Regions from separate parts of the Fusibacter sp. JL298sf-3 genome, predicted to be linked through region 2. Evidence: a T-box and tRNA genes for the amino acid it is inferred to sense, from the RefSeq annotation. Region 2 holds a T-box; the other holds one or more tRNA genes.

Region 1 (7,896 bases), 720 kb from region 2:
AGAAAAATAAGCACTTGCACGCATATTGTCCTTCACTCTACCGTGTAAAATAACTTGGCTGCCCACATCGCTAGTGGGCTTTAACAAAATTGGGTTCATTCGGACATCGGGTTCAATGCGGGCGGCTTCCGCTTGGACGACTTGAGCGCGTCCCATTTCGAGCCCCTCTTTTGTCACAAAAGAGTTAAGCGCCATATTTTGAGATTTAAACGGTGCAACCTTCTGTCCTCGATTGTTTAGTATTCTGCAAACGGCTGTCACTAAGATGCTCTTACCGACAGATGACCCCGTACCTTGAAACATAATTTTTTTAGACATATTTCCCCTATACCACTCTTTCTCTCACCACGCAACTCACTTGAGCCTTTTGAGCAGCATCACCGCTCTATGACTTCCTAATAAAGTGAACTAAAAAAGCACATGCCAAAAGACATGTGCCTGAATATGATTGCTCATAAGCATGTTCACAAGACTTCCCACCGAAGTTGCTGATTTCAATTAAGGCAGGTTTCCTGGCTCATAGCTCATCTTACTCTTCACCCTTCCCAAGCTTGCGCTCAGTGGTTCTAGAATTTCATCACTATTTACAGTAGCGGGGGCTGCATAGGACTTTAACCTATTTCCCTCTTAGCTTTGCTAAGCACCTTAATCGTATTCAATTCTTTTTTATTATAGACATTTCACACGCTCTTGTCAATAGGTCTAAAAGAGGGCGACACACTACCCCAAATTTTGAACAAAAGCCAGCACTTCGGGAACATGTGTCTTGGGGTCCACTTCTCTAAAGGCTTTTACGAGTTCGAGGCCCTCGTGAAACACAAATGTAGAGCGTTGAGTCCCTTTCACCGGTTTACCATACATTTTCTTTTCGACTACCAAGTCAAAGTGCGCTAAGAGCTCGCGTTCCACATCGCTGATTAAAGAAAATGGGAGATTGTGCTTTTTAATAAAATTCTTATGGGTGCCTAAAGTATCTTTGCTGACACCGATGACTTCATAACCCAACGCCTTAAAAGCATCATAGTGCTCTGCAAATGCCAACGCTTCAAACGTACACCCCGACGTGTTGTCCTTTGGATACGCGTAAAGAATAAATTTCTGATTTCTCAATGCCTCAAACGAATCAACCGCATCGTTTGTACACTTTAGCGCGCCTTCATACATCATGGCAATAACCCTCCTTAATAGATTTCATCTAACTCACCGTATACGCTGCCTGTTCGATCTTTTTCAAGCAACTTCTTAAGAAAATCAAGGCCTTCATGGTAATAGCTTTTCGAGTACGAATACGTCCAGCTGCAAATGTGCAAGCCATTTTTGTAAAGCAAAAACCGAAAGGACTTATAAAAATCTGATGTTAACATACCGGTCTCTTTATACCCATTAAAAAAAGGTTTTAACAAATAAGGATAATCTAAAAAATATTTTCTAAAAAGACCTATAACATCATTATAACAATTATCGACGACACATTTTTCAAAATCTAAAAATGTTTTAAAAACATATACACCATTTCTTTGGTCAATTAATATGTTCCGCCCGTCCAAATCACGATGACACAAACGGCCATGGCCAATAGGCTCTATATGCTTCATTTCCGATTTTAAGACGCGTATACTGTCTCTCAGTATCTCGATTCCAGGTAATGTCTGCGCATTTATATTGGTAACGATGCGTTCAACCTCCATTTTCATAAAGGGAACATACGCTTTAATCGGACTTTTCTTGGCCGAGTCCCAATCTCCGAAGTAATCGAACGCGTGCGCTTGATGCAGGCGTCCCATCTCATAGCCAATCCCATTAAAAATACACTTCATCTCGTCGTCCTTCAGCTGTTTAAGCTTTCGGTCGAGGAGTTCCCCTTCTATATGGTTGTATATAATCCATTCGGTATGATCGGCTGTCACGCCATTGGCCAAAATACTTAACTCCGGAGGCTGATAGTATGAAAGTGCATTGAGTTCTCGCATACACTTGCCTGGCTTATAGAAAAACTTAATCACATACTGACCGCCTGACGTATGTACCTTATAGACCATGTTCCGCTTTAAATCGTGATTGCCACATGGCAATATTGCCTTTACAGAACCAAAATTGCGCTTGGTGAAGATGTCGTCAATTACAAATGCAAAATCGTAATTCATGATGTCCTCCTTCCCCACCGTTTTCTTCATTATAGCTTATCTCTTTAAAGGGCGTCTAGGTGTAAATAAAAAAAACACACATTTTCATGTGTGTTTACTGGAGCGGAAGACGAGATTCGAACTCGCGACCCTCGCCTTGGCAAGGCGATGCTCTACCACTGAGCCACTTCCGCGTAATTTTGGTGCGGGTAGAGGGACTTGAACCCCCACGAACCAGTCACTAGATCCTAAGTCTAGCGCGTCTGCCAATTCCGCCATACCCGCTATTTTGTTGGTGGGAGTAATAGGGATCGAACCTATGACCTCCTGCTTGTAAGGCAGATGCTCTCCCAGCTGAGCTATACTCCCGCTGAAAAATAAAAAATGGTGCACCCTAAGGGAGTCGAACCCCTAACCTTCTGATTCGTAGTCAGACACTCTATCCGATTGAGCTAAGGGTGCACGTATTGGAGGCGGCGACCAGATTCGAACTGGTGAATAGAGGTTTTGCAGACCTGTGCCTTACCACTTGGCCACGCCGCCGTGCTTGGTGATCCATCCGCGACTCGAACGCGGGACACCCTGATTAAAAGTCAGGTGCTCTACCGACTGAGCTAATGGACCATTGTGCGCTGGAGCGGGTGAAGAGAATCGAACTCTCATGGCCGGCTTGGAAGGCCGGAGCTCTACCATTGAGCTACACCCGCGCATTGGAGCGGAAGACGAGATTCGAACTCGCGACCCTCGCCTTGGCAAGGCGATGCTCTACCACTGAGCCACTTCCGCATAATTTTGGTGGGAGTAATAGGGATCGAACCTATGACCTCCTGCTTGTAAGGCAGATGCTCTCCCAGCTGAGCTATACTCCCGGATGTGAGCTGATGCTCACAAAATAATTGGTGACCCCTAGGGGAATCGAACCCCTGTTACCGCCGTGAAAGGGCGGTGTCTTAACCGCTTGACCAAGGGGCCATGGCTCCAAGGGTGGGATTCGAACCCACAGCCTATCGGTTAACAGCCGAGTGCTCCACCGTTGAGCTACCTTGGAATACAAATCAGCAACGTTCTACTCTCCCAGGCAGCTGCCCGCCAAGTACCATCGACGCTGGAGGACTTTACTTCTGTGTTCGGTATGGGAACAGGTGTTGCCCCTCCGCCTTCGTCACCGAATTGTTGTGCTCGTGTTTCTCTCACCAGCGAATTATATTATATCATAATCACTTTAGTGCTGTCAACACTTTTTTGTTGCTTTTTTTAGGGTTAGTACCCTGAAAACTGTATATATAAGAACCGATAAATCCTCTTTAACTCTAAAGCGTGGTCAAGTCCTCGACCTATTAGTACCTGTCAGCTGAATGCATTGCTGCACTTACACCTCAGGCCTATTACCATATTATCTTCATGGGGTCTTACTCTATTAAAAGATGGGAAATCTCATCTTGAGGGGGGCTTCGCGCTTAGATGCCTTCAGCGCTTATCCCTTCCAAACTTAGCTACTCAGCAGTGCTCTTGGCAGAACAACTGATACACCAGAGGTTTGTCCATCCCGGTCCTCTCGTACTAAGGACAGCTCCTCTCAAATTTCCTACGCCCACAGCAGATAGGGACCGAACTGTCTCACGACGTTCTGAACCCAGCTCGCGTGCCTCTTTAATGGGCGAACAGCCCAACCCTTGGGACCTACTTCAGCCCCAGGATGAGACGAGCCGACATCGAGGTGCCAAACCTCCCCGTCGATGTGGACTCTTGGGGGAGATAAGCCTGTTATCCCCGGGGTAGCTTTTATCCGTTGAGCGATGGCCCTTCCATGCGGTGCCACCGGATCACTAAGCTCGACTTTCGTCCCTGCTCGAGATGTCTCTCTCGCAGTCAAGCTCCCTTTTGCCTTTACACTCTTCGCGCGATTTCCAACCGCGCTGAGGGAACCTTTAGGCGCCTCCGTTACTCTTTAGGAGGCGACCGCCCCAGTCAAACTGCCCACCTGACATTGTCCTAGAACAGGATCACTGTCCATAGTTAGAATAACGGTATACAAAGAGTGGTATCCCAACAGCGACTCCTATAAGACTGGCGTCCTATATTCTTAGTCTCCCACCTATCCTGTACATCATATACCATTATCCAGTGCCAAGCTGCAGTAAAGCTCCACGGGGTCTTTCCGTCTAGCTGCGGGTAACCGGCATCTTTACCGGTACTACAATTTCACCGAGTCCATTGTTGAGACAGCGCCCAAATCGTTACGCCTTTCGTGCGGGTCGGAACTTACCCGACAAGGAATTTCGCTACCTTAGGACCGTTATAGTTACGGCCGCCGTTTACTGGGGCTTCAGTTCTGTGCTTCGCCTAAACTAACACTTCCCCTTAACCTTCCAGCACCGGGCAGGCGTCAGCCCCTATACATCATCTTTCGATTTAGCAGAGACCTGTGTTTTTGGTAAACAGTCGCTTGGGCCTATCCTCTGCGGCCGGATCTAGCTCTTAACCTGATCCGGCACCCCTTCTCCCGAAGTTACGGGGTCATTTTGCCGAGTTCCTTAACAATGGTTTTCTCGCGCGCCTTAGTATTCTCTACTCTCCTACCTGTGTCGGTTTACGGTACAGGCACCTGCTCCCTCGATAGAAACTTTTCTTGACAGTGTGATATCTGCTGCTTCGTTACTTAAGTTCACTCCCCATCACAGCTCATCCTCAGTAGCGCGGATTTGCCTACGCTACAGACTCGCTGCTTGGACATGCTCTTCCATTCGCATGCTCAGCATAACCTCCTGTGTCATTCCTTCTCTCAAACGGGTCTCGGTGGTACAGGAATCTTCACCTGTTGTCCATCGCCTACGACTTTCGTCCTCGGCTTAGGTCCTGACTTACCCTGAGCGGACGAACCTTCCTCAGGAAACCTTAGGTTTTCGGCGGACGGGATTCTCACCCGTCTCTCGTTACTCATGCCAACATTCTCTCTTGTGTGATATCCATAAGTCCTTGCGATCTTACTTCACCTCTCACACAATGCTCCTCTACCAATTGTCTAAACAATTCCATAGCTTCGGTAGCAAGTTTTAGCCCCGGTAATCTTCGGCGCAGGATCACTCGACTAGTGAGCTGTTACGCACTCTTTAAATGAGTGGCTGCTTCTAAGCCAACATCCTAGTTGTCTGTGCAATCCCACATCCTTTTCCACTTAACTTGCATTTTGGGACCTTAGCTGATGGTCTGGGCTCTTTCCCTTTCGACTATGAATCTTATCACACATAGTCTGACTCCTGAGTAAAAGATATCGGTATTCGGAGTTTGATAGTCTTCGGTAGCCGGTGAAAGCCCCTAGGACATTCAGTGCTCTACCCCCGTATCTCTTAACTCAAGGCTAGCCCTAAAGCTATTTCGAGGAGAACCAGCTATCTCCGGGTTCGATTGGAATTTCTCCGCTATCCACATGTCATCCCAACCTTTTTCAACAGATATGGGTTCGGGCCTCCAAGAGGTTTTACCCTCGCTTCACCCTGCACATGGATAGGTCACCCGGTTTCGGGTCTACGCCATACAACTCATTCGCCCTATTCAGACTCGCTTTCGCTGCGGCTCCGCACCTGAAGCGCTTAACCTTGCTGCATAACGTAACTCGTTGGCCCGTTCTACAAAAAGTACATGGTCGTTCTTTAACGAACTTCCACTGCTTGTAAACATAGGGTTTCAGGTTCTTTTTCACTCCCCTCCCGGGGTTCTTTTCACCTTTCCCTCACGGTACTGTGCGCTATCGGTCACCAGGTAGTATTTAGCCTTGGCAGATGGTCCTGCCTGCTTCCCACAAAGTTTCACGTGCTCCGTGGTACTCCGGATCAGTACGTTCGATCTTCCCCTTTCGCCTAAGTGGCTCTCACACGCTTCGGCGGACTTTCCCAAGTCCTTTGGCTAGGGTACCTTCTACTTGATATACTGTCCACACCCCCTCGTCCGAAGACTTGGGTTTGGGCTGTTTCCCGTTCGCTCGCCGCTACTTAGGAAATCACTTTTGTTTTCTCTTCCTTCGGGTACTTAGATGTTTCAGTTCCCCGAGTTCCCTTCCTATGACCTATGAATTCAGTCATGGATACCTAGACATTACTCTAGGTGGGTTCCCCCATTCGGACATCTACGGATCGGCGCTCGCTTGCAGCTCCCCGTAGCTTTTCGCAGCTTACCACGTCCTTCTTCGGCTCCTGGTGCCAAGGCATCCACCCTATGCTCTTAGTAACTTGACCTTACTTTTGAGTTTGAGTTTTTACTTTGGCTTACATTGTTTTTTCAATGCTTGCTTTTTTACTAACTTAATAGTCGGTTCTTTATATATACAGTTTTCAAGATACTAATTCACGAAATTTGAAATGCAAATTTCGAGGGATGCGCCAGCATCCTAAGACGTCAGTCTTGAATTCGTGTGAGGCACTTTCTGAAAGAAAGTGACGAATACTCGTCCAAGCTTACATCTTATTTAATTGTGAAACAAGCTAGAGATGCGCTAGCATCTGGCTAAGCGTTAGCTTAGCATCTTGTATGAGGCATTTTTCAAAGAAAAATGACGAATTCATACACGATAGAGCTTATTCACTTTTGAAATATTGGATGCGTCAGCATCCTAAGACGATAGTCTTGAATTCGTGTGAGGCACTTTCTGAAAGAAAGTGACGAATACTCGTCCAAGATTACATCTTTTCACAATGAACAGTAAAGCGTGTGCTTTACTGAATGGTGGAGACAAAGAGATTCGAACTCTTGACCCCCTGCGTGCAAGGCAGGTGCTCTCCCAGCTGAGCTATGCCCCCATGGGTAATTTTTAATTTTAAGTGTCATTTAAAATGACGTTTCAATCCCCATCGTTCGATTCGCTCACGCTTTCGTCACAAGGTTTTGTGACTTTCGCGTTTGAGACTGCCTGTCGGCCGCCTCTCAGCTATGCCCCCATGGGTAATTTTTAATTTTAACTTACCACCATCTATTGATGGCTTACTTTGAAAGTTCCTAGAACCCTCAAAATTAAACAGTGTAAATGTCTATTTACTCCTTAGAAAGGAGGTGATCCAGCCGCACCTTCCGATACGGCTACCTTGTTACGACTTCACCCCAGTCATTGATTTCACCTTCGACAGCTCCTTCCTTACGGTTAGGCCACTGGCTTCGGGCGCCCCCAACTTCCGTGGTGTGACGGGCGGTGTGTACAAGACCCGGGAACGCATTCACCGCGACATTCTGATCCGCGATTACTAGTAACTCCAACTTCATGTAGGCGAGTTGCAGCCTACAATCCGAACTGGGATCGGCTTTTTAGGATTCGCTCCAGGTCACCCCTTCGCTGCCCGTTGTACCGACCATTGTAGCACGTGTGTAGCCCAGATCATAAGGGGCATGATGATTTGACGTCATCCCCACCTTCCTCCGTGTTCTCCACGGCAGTCTGTCTAGAGGGTTCAGCTTAACCTGTTAACAACTAAACATAAGGGTTGCGCTCGTTGCGGGACTTAACCCAACATCTCACGACACGAGCTGACGACAACCATGCACCACCTGTCTCCTCTGTCCCGAAAGACATAGCCGGCTAAGGCTACTTCAGAGGGATGTCAAGACCTGGTAAGGTTCTTCGCGTTGCTTCGAATTAAACCACATGCTCCGCTACTTGTGCGGGTCCCCGTCAATTCCTTTGAGTTTCACACTTGCGTGCGTACTCCCCAGGCGGAATACTTATTGCGTTTGCTGCGGCACCGAGCTTTGACACCCGACACCTAGTATTCATCGTTTACGGCGTGGA
Region 2 (7,896 bases):
TGAGCGTTCATTAAAATGCCGAATCATTCGTATCCGACTGTAGAATAGCCGTTTTTAATGGTGAACGATACAGTACACGAGAACTTCGCTTACGCGATATGCTCAAAAACCCACAGCAAATGCGCTGTGGGTCATTACCTCGTTGTCTACTTGAGTTTCATGTTGAGTCCAGTGATTTCCATGATAATACTTGCCGTCTCTTCAATGGCTTTGTTGGCCACGTTAATAATCGGACAGCCTAGCTGTTTGTATACTTTATCTGCGTAATCCAATTCCTCTAGTATTCTGCTGTAGTTGGCGTACTCGACGTTCGCCGACAAGCCGAGAGCCTTTAGGCGCTCAACGCGAATTTCATTTAACTTCTCAGGAGAGTTTGTCAAACCAATCAGCTTGTTTTTAGGCACTTGATAGATTTCTTTGGCCACGGGAATTTCCGGAACCAAGGGCACGTTGGCCACGCGAATGTTCTTGTGCGACAAATACATGCTAAGCGGCGTCTTAGAAGTCCTAGAGATACCGAGCAACACCACGTCGGCGTGTTTAAGGCCTTTTAAATCCTTGCCGTCGTCATATTTTACAGCAAACTCTATCGCTGCGACGCGATCAAAATAATCATCGTCCAGTTTGTACATCGTACCGGGCTTCTGTGCAGGGACGTCTTTAAAAAAGTCTGAAAACTGATCCAACACCGGTGTTAAAATGTCATGACAGCGCACGTCATATCGGGCACATGTCTCGATAATGCCCCTGGTCAATTCGTCTATTACGGTGGTAAACAGAACAATCGAAGGCTGCTTTGAAGCTTTTGAAACGATTTCTTCAACAGCTTCTATGTCGCGCACATAATTGTACTTCTTCACGACGTATTCTTTTCCCGTAAATTGATTCATGGCTGCTCTGGCAACATGTGAAGCCGTCTCACCGAGAGAATCGGACATGATGATGATTTGATATTCCTGCTCCATATGGTCCCTCCTATACTTGTTTCATTTATATCCAATTCTTAAAATCTTAATCGCTCTCTAATATATTCTACGAGGTCTTCGATTTTAATACGTTCTTGTGCCATCGTATCGCGATGTCTTATAGTAACACTTTGATCTTCACCAGATTCAAAATCGTAAGTGATGCAGAACGGGGTTCCGATTTCATCATGCCTTCTGTAGCGTTTGCCGATACTGCCGGCATCGTCGTAATCGATGTTAAAGTGCTCTGCCAACAACTCATAAACCTTTGTCGCTTCGTCGTTGAGCTTTTTTGAAAGCGGGAATATCGCAGCCTTAAACGGTGCAAGTGCCGGGTGGAACTTCATCACTGTTCTCGAGCTACCGTCTTCCAAAACTTCTTCTTCATACGCATCCACGAGGAAGGCAAGTGTAACGCGGTCCGCACCAAGTGACGGTTCAATACAATATGGTACATATTTCTCATTTGTCACCGGGTCTTGATAGCTTAAGTCCGACTTAGATTGGTTCATATGGGCCTTGAGGTCGAAGTCCGTACGGTCTGCAATCCCCCAAAGTTCTCCCCAACCAAATGGGAAGCGGTATTCAATATCCGTTGTCGCATTGGAATAGTGTGAAAGTTCTTCTTCGTCATGGTCTCTAAACTTCACTTTATCTTCTGTCATGCCAAGCTTTAGGAGCCAGTTCATACAAAATGCCTTCCAGTATTTGAACCACTCTAGGTCTTCGCCAGGTTTACAGAAAAACTCAAGTTCCATCTGCTCGAACTCACGCGTTCTAAAAGTGAAGTTCCCCGGTGTAATTTCATTTCTAAAAGATTTACCAATTTGCCCGATGCCAAACGGCACCTTTTTTCTCGACGCTCTTTGAATGGTCTTAAAGTTGACGAATATACCTTGAGCCGTCTCCGGTCTTAAGAAGATTTCCGTTGACGAGTCTTCTACAACCCCTTGAAAAGTTTTGAACATGAGGTTAAACTGTCGAATTTTAGTAAAGTCGTTGCTGCCGCAGCTGGCACAGACAATGCCGTTTTCTGAGATATAATTTTCCATTTTCTCATTTGGCCAGGCGTCAATAGCTTCCGGTTCTCCACCATTTGCCGTCATATGTTCTTCGATTAATTGATCTGCTCTGTAACGCGTCTTACACGATTTACAGTCCATAAGTGGGTCGTTAAAGCCACCGACGTGTCCCGATGCTACCCAAACTTCAGGGTTCATAAGAATGGCACTGTCGATGCCCACATTGTACGGGTTGCTCTGCACAAATTTTTTCCACCAAGCTGCTTTTACGTTGTTTTTAAGCTCCACCCCTAGCGGACCGTAGTCCCAAGTATTTGCCAAACCCCCGTAAATATCTGACCCCGGAAAAACAAAGCCCCTGGATTTTGCAAGTGAAACGATTTTTTCCATAGTAACTTGACTCATAATGTCCTCCCCTACTTTAAATAGCTTTTGCGCGACAAGTTTTACAGCGCACTCTTTTTTGATTCGACTTTTTTAATTCGACAACATGTGTTGCGCCCACAACTAAACGTTTGTCGATTCAATAAAAAAACCTTTCATCTCTGCCGAAGCAGGGACGAAAGGTTATTCCGCGGTTCCACCCTAATTGGTCCAAAGGACCCTCTTTAAACAATATCGCTCCAAAGTGCCTTCACTTATCACCGCTATCGGTTTTCACCACCACCGACTCTCTTTAAGCAGCTCGACAAATTACTTTTCTTCTTCATCGCCATTCGTTATTCAGTTAAAGGGCTGAATTATGCCCCAAGTAATGCTTAAGATTGTACCACAGGTTCATCTGTCTGTAAAGATGGTTCTACTTCTTTTCCCTCACATTTAAAAAAGGCTTTAAGAGACTCAAAAGTCTCAATCGTCAGAGAGTTCAAGTTAATCACCTCTCCATCCTTTTTCACGACGTTGAGGTCACACCCTGTGGCCACCGCCGCAATAATTGCCGCCATGGTGGATTTGGTAAAGAGCACACCTGCAATAGCCCCTGCCATAATGGGGATATCCAAAACGATCTTATCGTTTTTAACAATGGTCAACTGACGAATCAATCCCTCGTTAATCAAATACTTCAGCCATTCGGAAATCTGATGTCCCAAATGGTAATGTCCCTTTTCCGCACCTGTCGTTTGCTTGGACTCGAGTTCAATAATTGCCGCTAGAATATCGCCGCCCGTTTGCTCAAGTGCCTCTTGCGCCGCTTTATAACCGACATTTGTCCGTTTAATTACGGCATCCACCATTTCAAGTGTAATAGTCATAGCATCACCCTTTCATTTGTTTACTACAGCCATTATATCATTATTTTAAAATTTATAACAGACCGTTTTAAATTTTAAACTTATTGATGTTGGCTTCCAGCTCATCGGCTAGACCTTTAAGCTGATCTGCGGCAATGGCGACTTGCTCGACGACAGCTGTCTGCTCTTCCATAGAGGCGCTCACTTCTTCAGAAGCGGCAGCAGCTTCTTCCGATACGCTGGCGATGCTCGTTATGCTGTCGAGAATTTCCACTTTACTGACATCGAGAACTTCGATGTCTCCTGAAACGGTATCGATGACATTTTGGATGCCGTTAATGGCATTAAAGATGTCTGAGAATGCGTTTTCAACGCGCTCAACGGCATCGTTTTGTTCGTGTGAACGCGACTTGACTTCTTGCATAATAGTCACTGTGTTTTTGCTGCCCTTTTGAATGGTCAACACGATGTTCTTAATCTCATCTGCCGCTTTGCTGGATTCTTCGGCGAGCTTTCGAATTTCATCTGCAACCACGGCAAATCCTCTGCCGTGTTCGCCGGCACGGGCCGCTTCAATTGAGGCATTGAGCGCCAGTAAGTTCGTCTGCTCGGCAATGGTGCTAATGGTCTGTACAAAATCGCCAATGGTTAGAGACTGTCTTTCCAGGTCCAAAATTGCTTCTTCAGTCTTTTCAGTGGCATCGTTGTTTTCAGTGTTCTTTTCCTTTAGCGTCATTACCGCTGCCTGACTGCTGGAATTGATTTCAGTGGCCTTTTTAGTCATGCCAATCATGTTGAACACACTGTCCGTCAGCGTCTTGATGTTCTGACCCATTTCTTTGGCGACTCGGCTGCTGTTTTCACTATCTTGGGCTTGTCGCGTCGCCCCTGTCGCCACTTCTTCAACAGCACCCGAAACTTCTCTCGCCGCAATACTGGCGCGGTCTGAAAGCCCGACCAAATCGTTTGAAGAACTCAAGACATTTTGCGTCGCGTGATGGACGTTCCCAATCAGACCAGAAATCGATGCAATCATATGGTTGAGATCATCCGCCAGTTTGCCAAACTCATCTTTTGTATGAACGTGTACCGTTTGGCTCAAATCGCCTTCACTCATATGGGTAATTGCCGTACTGACATTTTTGATGTTTTTCAGCATCGCATTGGAAAAGACCACGGCGATGGCCACTGCAATTAAGATGAGGACGACGCCGATGAGTAAGATGTTAAACAGCAAACTCCGCGTCTGCGCAAAGATTTCGTTCTCATCTACTGTTGCGAGTATTTTCCAGTCCAGCCCCTCTATGGTACTGAGCAATGCAATGCGCTTTTCGCCTTCATAAGTGTACTCAAAGACGCCGCTTGCATTGTTCTCCACAAACGCTTTGAGTTCGGGAATGGGGATGTCTTTACCTACGTTGTCGGGGTTCGGATGTGTAAACGTCACGTTGTTGCTGTCAAACAAAACGATGTAGCCGTTTTCACCAATGGTAACGCCGTTGGCCACGCGACTGATTTCACTGATGTCGAGGTCAATGGCCACTACACCTTGGAAGTTGCTTCCATTATAAACCGGACTCGCTGCGGAAATGACCAGTGGATTTCCCTCAGTGGCATCCTCATAAGGATCTGTCCAGATTTGTCTATTTTCTTCTGACGCCTTTATGTACCAAGGGCGAATAGTCGGATCGTAGTCCGACGGCAAATCGACGGTGGGGTGAATATAAAAACTGAGATCGTCGTAACCCACGTAGACGTTTCTAACCACATCGTACTGTTCGATAAACGCCTCAAAAGATTTGTAGAGCCACTCTCTGCTCGACACATCACTTTTTGCATTTTCGACATTGGGATCTTTACTGAGCAATTCGGTTGCCTGCCCGTAGATATTCATGTAGTTTTTAATCCCCGTGTTGATTTGAGCAGATACCTGTTCGCTGGTACTCTTCAGATTGTCGTAATAACCATCGTATGTAAGCTTGTACACGACGCCCCCTAAAACGGCTATCGGTACAGCAATTACGAGTACGAACGTCAGTATCAGCTTTGTCCTAAAGCTCATCTTAATTTTCATACACTGCCCCCTTTAAGTATTTTTTGAAGTCTTCATAAAATATTCATACCCATTAAGTTACGAAAACTGACAGTTTCATGTAGATAAAACGCCCCTTTATTTTAAATAAACAGTTGTTTTATTTGAGGTTCAAGGGCGACGTGCGTGAGGCGATTGGAAAAAAGAGAACCCGGTGGTCTATTTCTGTTAAAATACCCGTAGAGCACCACTGGCTTTACGGGTAACTGTTACAACAAAGTGTCGATAAACGTCTTGGAATGAATCGCATGAATTTGAAAATGATGCATCACGAAATGTTCGTAGAGTTGAATCAACGGCGGCATATAACCGGGATGAATCTTAGTTTTTAAGAGCACCTCGACAGGCTGTGTCTGTATAAAAGCAATAAGGCTTAGCCAGTTTTTCTTAACGCGGGTCGCCGAGGCTTTGTGAGCGTGCTCAGAACAAAACAGTTGGCCTTGTACGAGGTCAAAATAGAGCACCTCTTCCTCTGTGCCGCAAACAGTGCACGCCGGCGAAAGGTTGGGGGCATGGCCGGACAATGCCGCCACCTTCACGAGATACATAAGGCGAATCAGCGGTAACTGTGCCACTGAAACGCTGTCCAGCGCCGCCACAAGGGCCGTTATCAGCTGATAATGCCCCTTGTCCACGACGTGTTCAAAAGTGGTAAGCCTACACAGTTCGAGCAAATAGTTGCCGTAACTGAGTTTGTCTAAATCGTCCATTAGCTTAAAGTGGCTGTCGCTCACATCACTGGAAACGAGGCGCGGCGTCTTGTTCTTCGTATTGATAACGAACTCCCCTGTTAAAAAAGGCCGCATTGGCGGCGTCTGGCCTTTTTTTTGATAAGTTGTTACCACGGACATCTTACCTCCCGATTCCGTAAAAAGCGTGAGGAACACGTCGTTGTTGTAGCTCCTGTTCGCCTTTAAAACAATGGCGTCGGTTTTGAAAAACATCTACTCTTTGTACCCAAACTGCTTCAATTGGTTGGCGTTGTCTCGCCACCCCTCGCGCACCTTTACCCAAAGCTGTAAATTGACTTTCTCACCTAAAAAGCGCTCAATGTCTTGACGCGCACTTTTTCCGATGCCCTTGAGCTTGCGACCTTCTTTGCCAATGATAATGCCCTTGTGGGTCTTTTTCTCACAAATGATTTCAGCTTCGATGTCGTACAGGCCCTGATTGGGGCGTTTTTTCATTTTTTGAACTTCCACTGCCACGCCGTGGGGAATCTCTTGCTCAATGTACGTTAAAATCTTCTCGCGAATCATTTCGCCGACGATAACGCGCTCCGTCTGATCGGTCAAGTGGTCGTCAGGGAAAAACTTAGGCCCTTCGGGAAGTCTGCGTTTAATCGTTTTAATTAAGTCCGCCACCCCTTTTCCCTGAATTGCGGAAAGACCGACGATCTCTTCAATAAAATCAAATGCTTCATACGTGTCGTATACCGCTTTAAAAGCCTCAGGCGAGAGCAAATCGACTTTGTTTATAACCAAGATCACCTTGACGCCTGCTTCCTTAATAAAATCTAAAATATACTGGTCGCCGGGGCCGATTTTTTCCGAATGGTCCATCATCACCACAACGACATCCACATCTTTTACAGCGCTTTTAGCACTGTTCACCATGTAATCGCCCAGTTTGTTTTTGGGTCGATGCATTCCAGGCGTATCCACAAAGACAATTTGAGACGTCTCATCGTTGTACATTGCAGTTATCTTGTGACGCGTTGTCTGCGGCTTCGACGACATAATAGCGATTTTTTCACCTACTATTTGGTTGAGTAACGTTGACTTCCCCACATTTGGGCGACCGATAATGGTCACAAATCCCGATCTAAATTCCATGATGCCTCCTTATTTGATGTCGATGCCCGTAAACGAATGCGGCAATAAATCGTCAATTTTGTATACTTCATAAGCGTCGTCTCTCGCGACGACGATGTCGATGTCTTTTCCAAACTCGACAATTACTTGACGGCAAATGCCACAGGGAAAAGTATAGTCTTTGCTCGAAGAAACCACCGCAATGGCTTTAAAGTCTTTTTCTCCTTCGGAGATGGCTTTGTATAACGCCGTTCTTTCAGCACAGTTTGTCGCACCGTAAGATGCGATTTCGATGTTGCATCCGGTGTACACTTTGCCTGTTGCCGTGAGCAGTGCCGCGCCGACATTAAAGTTGGAATAAGGCGTATACGCAAACGTCATTGCGTCATACGCTTTTTGTACAAGTTCTTTATAGGTCATCTTTTTCACCTCATTTAATTTCTTCTTGTGTGCCCACAGGCATAATTTGATACCATGTTTTACCTGGGTTGAGTTTTAACGGTGTGCCGTCCAACTGATAGAACTGTGTTTTGCTACGCGCGTCTTTTTTTGCCCACGTAACGTCGATAGCTGAACCGCCGGTATAATAGCGGCCACTCCCGCTGCTTATAAGCGTCATAGAAAGTCGGCCTTCGTTGTCAATTACTTTGGTGTCTGTGTACTGCACCAAAATGTTGGTACAGGTCAGCTGTTTTTGGTCGTTTTCATCGACATGTGCCTCTCCATTAGTATACCTTTTATAAAGGCGTGTCTCTTTGTCATATTTATACG

Evidence for each region. The T-box of region 2 lies ahead of ACR6HW_RS01080 (glycine--tRNA ligase). A T-box ahead of a tRNA ligase gene usually reads a tRNA of that ligase, here a tRNA-Gly.
Region 1: it has a tRNA-Gly gene. The T-box ahead of ACR6HW_RS01080 (glycine--tRNA ligase) is inferred to sense a tRNA for this amino acid. The anticodon was not compared.

The regions. Positions count from the first base shown of each region.
Region 1 covers NZ_CM132608.1:3,345,867-3,353,762, reverse strand. The annotation lists gene ACR6HW_RS16000 (cobyric acid synthase) at 1-318, opposite strand, end outside; cobalamin riboswitch at 486-663, opposite strand; gene ACR6HW_RS15995 (peroxiredoxin) at 721-1,167, opposite strand; gene ACR6HW_RS15990 (phosphotransferase) at 1,182-2,144, opposite strand; tRNA gene ACR6HW_RS15985 (tRNA-Gly) at 2,243-2,317, opposite strand; tRNA gene ACR6HW_RS15980 (tRNA-Leu) at 2,325-2,408, opposite strand; tRNA gene ACR6HW_RS15975 (tRNA-Val) at 2,417-2,492, opposite strand; tRNA gene ACR6HW_RS15970 (tRNA-Arg) at 2,509-2,585, opposite strand; tRNA gene ACR6HW_RS15965 (tRNA-Cys) at 2,592-2,666, opposite strand; tRNA gene ACR6HW_RS15960 (tRNA-Lys) at 2,672-2,747, opposite strand; tRNA gene ACR6HW_RS15955 (tRNA-Gly) at 2,757-2,830, opposite strand; tRNA gene ACR6HW_RS15950 (tRNA-Gly) at 2,835-2,909, opposite strand; tRNA gene ACR6HW_RS15945 (tRNA-Val) at 2,917-2,992, opposite strand; tRNA gene ACR6HW_RS15940 (tRNA-Glu) at 3,021-3,095, opposite strand; tRNA gene ACR6HW_RS15935 (tRNA-Asn) at 3,097-3,171, opposite strand; rRNA gene rrf (5S ribosomal RNA) at 3,177-3,293, opposite strand; rRNA gene ACR6HW_RS15925 (23S ribosomal RNA) at 3,441-6,355, opposite strand; tRNA gene ACR6HW_RS15920 (tRNA-Ala) at 6,841-6,916, opposite strand; rRNA gene ACR6HW_RS15915 (16S ribosomal RNA) at 7,160-7,896, opposite strand, start outside.
Region 2 covers NZ_CM132608.1:218,721-226,616, reverse strand. The annotation lists gene ACR6HW_RS01085 (pyruvate, water dikinase regulatory protein) at 147-965, opposite strand; gene ACR6HW_RS01080 (glycine--tRNA ligase) at 1,004-2,395, opposite strand; T-box leader at 2,540-2,706, opposite strand; gene ACR6HW_RS01075 (DUF4342 domain-containing protein) at 2,746-3,240, opposite strand; gene ACR6HW_RS01070 (methyl-accepting chemotaxis protein) at 3,308-5,293, opposite strand; gene recO (DNA repair protein RecO) at 5,521-6,255, opposite strand; gene era (GTPase Era) at 6,256-7,146, opposite strand; gene ACR6HW_RS01055 (cytidine deaminase) at 7,156-7,545, opposite strand; gene ACR6HW_RS01050 (DUF3048 domain-containing protein) at 7,556-7,896, opposite strand, start outside.